Regions from separate parts of the Herbaspirillum sp. NPDC101397 genome, predicted to be linked through region 1. Evidence: predicted binding sites of a transcription regulator. Region 1 holds the regulator's gene; the other holds the start of a gene.
What was found. The regulator sigma-54, encoded in region 1, starts transcription at its own class of promoters, with help from an activator protein. The targets are predictions, from matches to a motif close to TGGCANGNAANCTGCTTT.

Region 1 (4,209 bases):
CGCCGGCCATGTGGCGAAGGCCATCCTTTACATGGACAGCCTGCCGCTGGATGCCAACGTGCAATTCATGACGGTGATGGCGACCAAGATGCCGTTCATCGGTCGAGGTTGATACGCTCTTCCGCAAAGAAAAAACGCTGCTCTCAAGGCAGCGTTTTTTTTATGTCTGCTGGTTTTTTAGACCGGCCCAGCGCGGTGTCAGCGCATGCGCAATGTCGTAGAGGTCAAGCACGCGGCCCAGCGTGTGGTCGATCATTTCCTCGATGGATTGTGGGCGATGATAGAAACCGGGCAGGGGCGGGAAGATGATGCCGCCCATTTCGGTGACGCTGGTCATGTTGCGCAGGTGGGCGAGATTGAACGGCGTTTCGCGCACCATCAGCACCAGGCGGCGGCGTTCTTTCAGGACCACGTCGGCGGCGCGCGAGATGAGATTGTCGGACAGGCCGTTGGCGATGGCGGCGAGCGTCTTCATCGAACAGGGCGCAACGATCATGCCCGAGGACGTGAATGAACCGCTGGCGATCGAAGCGCCGACATCGCGCACCGGATGGACCACGTCGGCCAGCGCCTCGACGTCCTTGCGGCTCATGTCGAGTTCCTGATGCAGGTTCAGCACGCCGGCTTCGGATACCAGCAGATGGGTTTCCACACCGGCGTCGCGCAGCACGCCCAGCAGGCGCACGCCGTACGCCACGCCGGTCGCGCCGGTGATGGCGACGATCAGGCGGCGGCGCGGCGGTGCGGAATTTGTCGCGATGGACAGGGGATCAGCCCTTGAACAGGGTTTGCAGTTCGCCCGATTCGTACATTTCGCTCAGGATGTCGGAGCCGCCGATGAATTCGCCCTTGACGTACAACTGAGGGATGGTCGGCCAGTTCGAGTATTCCTTGATGCCCTGGCGCACGTCGGCGCTTTCCAGCACGTTGACGGTGACGATGTTTTCCGCGCCGCTGGCCTTGAGCAGTTGGATCGCCTTGCCCGAGAAGCCACACTGCGGGAATTGCGCGGTGCCCTTCATGAACAGCACGACAGGGTTTTGGGTAACGGTTTCCTTGATCCAGGATTGGACTTCGCTCATGACTACACCTTCAAAAAGTTCGCAATGCCGCCATTATATGAAAAAGCGGGCGTGCGCGTTGGGAGAGTGCCGTTGCACAGGGGAATGTCTTTCAGGCAACACGGCGCGGGTGGGCTGCTGTGACCAACATGTAAATGATTTGCAGGATTGCAAGAGATGCCTTGCGAGGCAGGTGGGGAAAAAGTGTAAAAGATTTTGAAAGATATTGAAAATACGCGATGAAGTTGTCGTTGCAGAAACAAGAAAGGGCGCTTGCGCGCCCTTTTTTTGGTGCCGGTCCAGTCCGCCGGCTAGTTGGCTATCACGAGGCAGCTGCGGGCAACGGTTCTTCCGGCAGGCGTTTTGCCATCGAGTGATGGTTTTGCACGCGGTCCTTGTGCTTGATCACCTGGCGATCCAGTTTGTCGATCAGCATGTCAATGGCGGCGTACAGGTCGTGTGCAATGCTCTCGGCATGCAGGTCTTTCCCCTTGATATGAACGTTTATTTCTGCCTTCTGGCGTTTTTCTTTTTCGGTCAGCTTGTCTACGCTGAGAATGACACTGATGTCGATCACATGGTCAAAGTGGCGCTTGATGCGCGTCAGCTTGTTTTGCACGTACTCGCGGATGGCGGGGGTCAAATCGAGATGATGGCCACTAATGGTCAGATTCATACAGCACTCCTATCGTGAGATTGCTGGAGGTTCTTACGCATTGTCCGGTTGCTTGCAGGCAGCACCAGAACAAAACACCCGAACTCAACAGAACACAGCAACGATGCTTTGCTACAGAAAAACTTACAGAGATTTGCGGAGATTCACCGGCGGAATTTTGAGCACTTCGCGGTATTTCGCGACGGTACGTCGCGCCACCACCATGCCCTGTTCCGCCAACATATCTGCAATCTTGCTATCAGAGAGTGGGTTCTTAGGGTCTTCTGCTCCTATCAGTTGTTTGATGAGAGCCCGTATCGCAGTGGAGGAAGCTTCACCTCCGGTTTCTGTTGCGACGTGGCTGCCGAAGAAGTATTTCAACTCAAACATGCCATGCGGGGTCAGCATGTACTTCTGAGTCGTTACACGAGAAATAGTGCTCTCGTGTAGACCCAGTGTATCAGCTATTTCGCGCAACACAAGGGGTCTCATGGCAACGGCGCCATGTGAAAAAAAGTTGCGTTGCCTCTCAACAATTGCCTGGGCGACACGCAAAATTGTGTCGAAGCGCTGACGCATATTTTTGATCAGCCACTTGGCTTCCTGCAGCTGCGAACCGAGCGAGCCGTCGCCCTTGGCTTGCTTGAGTGCGTTGGCGTACATGGCGTTGACGCGCAGCCGTGGCATCACGTCGTGGTTGAGCAAAACCTGCCAGCCGTCCTTGGACGCTTTGACAATCACGTCGGGCACCACGTAGTCGGATCGGCCCGATGCAAACATGGCGCCGGGATGTGGATGGCACTGGCGAATCACGGCTTGCGCCTCGCGCAGGTCTTCATCGTCGCAACCGAGCGCTTTCTTGATTTTATTGAAATCACGCTGGGCGAACAGCGCCAGGTAATCTTCAACGATGGTCAGCGCCAGCCGGCGTGTGACAAAGGCAACTTTCGGCAAGCGCCGGACCTGCAGCGCCAGGCATTCGGAGGCGCTACGCGCGCCGACGCCGGCCGGCTCGAAGCTCTGCAGCAGCTTCAGTGCAATGGTCAGTTCGTCAAGTTCGATTTCCAGTTCTTCGGGCAGGCGCGCGTGGATTTCTTCCAGCGATTCTTCGAGATAGCCATGGTCGTCAATCGCATCGACGATCAGTTCGATCAGCGCACGGTCGCGCAAGCTGCGCACGGTCAGGCGGGTCTGCTCCTGCAGGTGTTCGCGCAGCGTGACGTCGTGGGCTTCGAGTTGCGGACGCGAGTCTTCGTCGTCGGGTGTCTTGCCGGTGCGGGCGACGTCGTCGAAGCTCCAGTCGGCATCGCCGCTCGCATGCTCGTCGCCGCTTGCGCTGTCCTGCGGATCGCCGGCTTCGCCTTCCGCGGGTGCAGCGCTGGCGGCGCTGTTTTCGACCGGCTCCGCCTGCGCCGAAGACGGGCTGCTGAGGGCGCCGTCGGCAAGCAGCCGCACGGAATTGTCGAGCGCATCGTCGAGGCGTTCCAGCAGCGGATTGTCCGACAGGATCTGTTCCAGTTCCTGGTGCAGTTCCAGCGTCGACAGCTGCAGCAAACGGATCGACTGCTGCAACTGCGGCGTCAATGCCAGATGCTGAGAGGTGCGAAGCTGGAGGGATTGTTTCATTCAGTTTTCAGTTGGCAGCGTATTGCCTGCGGATTACATGCGGAAGTGTTCGCCCAGATACACGCGGCGGACGGACTCATCGGCGATGATGTCGTCAGGGCTGCCGCTGGCCAGCACGGTGCCCTGGTTGATGATGTAGGCGCGATCGCAAATGCCCAGGGTCTCGCGCACGTTGTGGTCTGTGATGAGCACGCCGATGCCGCGTTCCTTGAGGAAGCGCACGATGCGCTGGATCTCGATCACGGCGATCGGATCGATACCGGCGAATGGTTCGTCGAGCAGCACGAAGCGCGGATCGGTCGCCAGCGCACGGGCGATTTCGACACGCCGGCGTTCGCCGCCGGACAACGACAGTGCCGGGCTTTCGCGCAGCTTCTCGATCTGCAATTCGTGCAACAGGCTGTTGAGGCGGCCTTCGATTTCATCACGGCTGAGCGACTTGCCGTTTTCCTTGCGCAGTTCCAGTACGGCGCGGATGTTGTCTTCCACGTTGAGCTTGCGGAACACCGAGGCTTCCTGCGGCAGATAAGACAGGCCGAGCTGCGCGCGCTCGTGGATAGGCAGCCGAGAAATCGCCGAACCGTCGAGATCGATCTCGCCGCCGTCGGACGGCACCAGGCCGACGATCATGTAAAACGAGGTGGTCTTGCCGGCGCCGTTGGGGCCGAGCAGGCCGACCACTTCGCCGCTGGCGACTTCGAGCGAGACGTCGCGAACGACCTGCCGCGCGCCATAGCTCTTTTGCAATCCGCGTACTACGAGAGAACTGATCGCCATCTTATTGGCCCTTCGAAGAATCGACGCGCGGCTGGATGATCGCGGTGATGCGACCGCCGCCGGGTTTGCTTTCGCCGGTGTTGGTGTTGT
Region 2 (4,209 bases), on a different contig from region 1:
GGGTGCCGGTCGGGAAAGTCTGCGCAAAGGTGTATTCGCGCTTGTCGGTTTGCATCAGCTTGGCCAGCGACGGACCGTCGACGCCCCCTTTGTCGGCGATCTTCTTCGACAGCGTGATGGCCTGGCCATTGTTGTTCAGGTTCATGAGCACGGCCATGTCTTTCTTTTGCCCGCCGATGCCCATCTGCACGCCATAGATGAGGCCGTAGAGCACGTGCGCCGCGTCCAGCTCGCCGTTGGTCAGCTTGTCGCGCACGCCGGCCCAGGAGGCTTCCTTGCTGAGCACGATCTTGATGCCGTATTTCTTGTCGAGACCGAGCACCGAGGCCATCACGACGGAAGCGCAATCGGTCAGCGGAATGAAACCGATCTTCACTTCTTCCTTCTCCGGTTTATCGGAGCCGGCCGCCCAGGCTCCTCCCGTGGCTAGTCCCAACATGCTCGCTCCCGTTGCAAGTCCTGCAGTCTGAATCAATTGACGACGCTTGAAATCCACTTCGTTCACAGCTTCCACGGCCTTGCTCGCTTGCTCTTTGAATTCCATCGCATTCCCCATTTGTTCGGCGGCAAAAAAAAAGGCGTCCCTTCGGCATGCACTGAGTCATGTCGAAAGACGCCTTTGTCTTGGATGGATCCGACCGCCATTGGCCGGATCGTTCATTGCGCAAACCTTGCGCTAATGCAGACGATTCAGCAAAGAGCGTGCCAAGCAGCTTATAAAACACTTAAAAGCCGCGCCGCTCATGGGCAAAGCGACAATCCGGCGTAACAGGTTTGAAAGGAAAGCGAGGGGAGTTTGCAAGCGTGGAGGCGCACCGCCTTTGTGCTGCGCACCAATTTGGCGGTGCATGCACGCCGCCGCATGCGGGAAAAGTGTCAGCCGAGCAAGTCTTCGACGTCCAGCAGGCGCTGGGCGATTTCCGAGAGCTTGAGGTTCTTGTTCATGGCCATGCTGCGCAGCTTTTGATAGGCTTCGTCCTCCGACAGCTTGTGGCGGGACATCAGCAGGCCCTTTGCGCGCTCGATCACTTTGCGTTCGGCCAGCTTGTGCTTGGTGTCGGACAATTCGGTCAGCAGCTTCTGCTCCTGGCGGAAGCGCGCCAGCGCCACGTCGAGCACCGGCTTGATGCGTTCAGCTTGCAATCCGGCCACGATGTAGGCAGTGACGCCGGCTTCCATGGCGGCTTCCATGGTGCTGGTGTTGTCGTCTTCGGTGAACATGACGATGGGGCGGCGCTCGTCGCGCGTGGCGATGACGATGTGCTCGAGCACGTCGCGCGCATCAGACTCGGCGTCGATGATGATCATGTCGGGCTGAAGCTGGGCGATGCGCTCGGGCAGGTACAGGTCGGCCGGCAGCGAGGCGATGATGTTGTAGCCGGCCTCCAGCAAGCCGATGCGCAAGGCTTTGCCACGCTCGGCCTGCTCCTGCAGGTCGGTGTCGGTCTCATCATCGGCATGGTCGATGATGGTGTTGACGACGACAATGCGTAGATTGCGCATGTGAGGTTCCAATGTTCGCCTGGACATCGTAAATCGATTCTGAACGCGTTACGGGTCTGGGTGGCTGTGGCACATCCCATACCGGATTGCACCGGCTTCATGTTGCCACACCTCCACGCTGCATGCCCGCCCGAATATCCCCGGATGCAGCGGGCGAATAGTAACCCATTTGGAAATGCCGCACACTTTCCATCATCTTGTGATGCATTCTTTTCGCGTTCTGCCTGCTGCACCGTCAGCATCATGCAAGCAAAAATCAAACCAGAAAAACGTGACGCGGTCGCATCGCCATGCCGTATTCCCTACTGCGCAACTCGCCTTTTCCTACAGGAAATTGAGGAAGACGCCTATCTACCGTAAGCAAGGCGGTTGTTAACATCCATTGCGTCAACTGCCTTCGCACAGTGGACACTATTTTTGATTCGGCTTTCCGCCAGGAGGAGATTACCCATGTCACGTCGCATTCGTTGCCTGCCGGCCGTCGGCAAGTCCGTGCAATTCGTTACTTATTTTGCCGCCGGCAGCGCACTTGCGCTGACCTCTGCCAGCGCGCTGGCTGATCCTTCGCCCGCGCTGGATCGTTTCAGCTTGTCGGCAGGCGCCTACTATGTTGACCCGACTTTCCGGGTCAATGCCAACTCCCAATACGGCTCGTATCAGTCCGGCGACATTGACCGCGATCGCACCGCCCTGCCGCGCGTGCGCGCAGAGTTGCTGCTGTTCGACAGCCAGGGCTTGTCGTTCGACTATTTCACGTACAAAAAGAATTACGGCGGCGCCATCAACCGCACCATTCCTGTCGGCACCGGCTCAACCCTCAACGCCAACGGCGACGCCAACATCCAGGTCGACATGGCGTCGCTGGCCTACAAGTGGTGGATCGGACAAGGCAATGACGTCTTCGGCATCGGACTCGGCGCCGGCTACTATCGCGCCAAGATTGACGTCAATGCATCCGCCACACTGAACGGCGCCGCCGGCACCTTCAGCGACAGCTACTCCGAAAAGACCTGGGCGCCCCTGCTGGAACTCGGTTGGAAACATGCCTTCAGTAAAGACTTCCGCATTTATGCAGAAGCCTCCGGCGTCAAGAAAAACTGGGGCAAGGTCACCGGCCACATTTATGGCGCAGCACTCGGCGCCGAGTGGTATCCGCTGGCCAACCTCGGTATCGGCGCCGACTACGGCATTACCCGCATCAAGATCAACCGCGACGGCGGCGGCGCCATCAACGACGCCAATCTGGATATTCGTCTTAAAGGGCCTTCGGCTTACGTGAAGGTCCGTTTCTAACATGGACGCCATGCGGAATTCCGCATGGCGACGATGAACGCTGCAACCCTGCAGTAACAACAAGGAGAACAACATGACACTCGGCACCATACTTCTGATCGTTCTTATTCTGATCCTGATCGGCGCCCTGCCGACCTGGCCGCATAGCCGTTCATGGGGTTATGGCCCCAGCGGGATTGCCGGCACGATCGTCATCATCCTGCTGATCCTGGTGTTGCTCGGACGACTATAGACCGGGGGTTTTCCCTGCCACGCAGGGCAAACAGGATATGATGGACGGCGTTGCATCTTGATGGTGCAGCGCCGTTCATCATTTTTACCGGAGGAGTCTGCAACGATGAGAAAAAATCGCCGACCACATCTGCTTCTGCTGCCGTTCCTGCTGGCTGCCGGCCTTGCCGCGCACGCGCCGTCGTTTGCCGCCGAAGAAGACGTTTCCCAGGAAGATCCCGCACGCTGGTACCAAGGCGACGACACCGCCCAGCTGCATTACAAGACGCTGGTGAAAGAAGCCCGCGCCGCCGGTGCGCAGGCACTGCAGGAGTGCAAGCCGCTCAAGGGCGCCGAAGCCAAGGCTTGCCGCAAGGATGCACGCGCCCACATGAACAGCGACCTGGCGCGCGCCAAACGCATCCTGAAAGCGCGCAGCGCAGCAGAATGAGCATGACGCAGTCAAGATGAGCCCATACTGCTCACGGATGCAAAAAGGGGACCCGCAGGTCCCCTTTTTCATTGCAAGGCAGTTTGTCCGCGCTTACTTGCCGACCTGATTACCGATCACGCCGCCGACTGCTGCGCCGCCGACAGTACCGATGGCGCTACCGCCGGTCAGCACTGCGCCGCCGACTGCTCCGACGCCGGCGCCGACAGCCGTATCGCGATCCCGGGCCGACATGCCGCTGCAACCGCTCAGGATTGTCAGGGCACAGACAGTGATCGAAGTCACTGCGATTTTATGTGTTATTTTCATGATGACACCTCTTCAAAAAATGGTTGTTGCTGCGGGATGCAGCAGTCGATTCTCGTGGACTCAAATGATGAGCCGGTAATTTTTAGACCACGTTCAACGTGCGAGTTTCATGTCGATGGACTACGCAAACATTCGCTTACACTTTTCGCGTCCTTGGCATCGCAGGTCTGTTTTTTCAAACCGGGATGCTCATACACGATGACCGCATTGCGGATCGATTGGGGATGCTTGCGCTGAACCATGTCGAGATAGAGGAATTTTTTCTTGTCCGCACCGGATACGGCTTTGGACCTGGCAGTGTTTGCCTTCGAATGCGCCAGTGCCTGCGGGGCATCGGCGCCGCTCGTTGTTCCATTGACGGCGAAGGCTGGGGAACACACCATTGCACCGGACAATACGAGCAAAGCCACTGTAGTTATTTTTTTCATAATCCCTCCCTCGAC

Region 2: a site for sigma-54 is predicted at 1,750-1,767, ahead of ACIROW_RS07795 (ANTAR domain-containing response regulator). Genes of this name have one in related genera too.

The regions. Positions count from the first base shown of each region.
Region 1 is NZ_JBIWNS010000004.1:85,183-89,391, reverse strand. It holds gene ACIROW_RS10890 (SDR family oxidoreductase) at 1-112, shown strand, start outside; gene ACIROW_RS10885 (UbiX family flavin prenyltransferase) at 161-760, opposite strand; gene grxD (Grx4 family monothiol glutaredoxin) at 771-1,082, opposite strand; gene hpf (ribosome hibernation-promoting factor, HPF/YfiA family) at 1,384-1,737, opposite strand; gene ACIROW_RS10870 (RNA polymerase factor sigma-54) at 1,861-3,342, opposite strand; gene lptB (LPS export ABC transporter ATP-binding protein) at 3,376-4,119, opposite strand; gene lptA (lipopolysaccharide transport periplasmic protein LptA) at 4,121-4,209, opposite strand, start outside.
Region 2 is NZ_JBIWNS010000002.1:669,683-673,891, forward strand. It holds gene ACIROW_RS07790 (CmpA/NrtA family ABC transporter substrate-binding protein) at 1-439, opposite strand, end outside; gene ACIROW_RS07795 (ANTAR domain-containing response regulator) at 877-1,503, opposite strand; gene ACIROW_RS07800 (autotransporter outer membrane beta-barrel domain-containing protein) at 1,954-2,796, shown strand; gene ACIROW_RS07805 (DUF3309 family protein) at 2,870-3,028, shown strand; gene ACIROW_RS07810 (hypothetical protein) at 3,134-3,457, shown strand; gene ACIROW_RS07815 (glycine zipper 2TM domain-containing protein) at 3,551-3,766, opposite strand; gene ACIROW_RS07820 (hypothetical protein) at 3,874-4,194, opposite strand.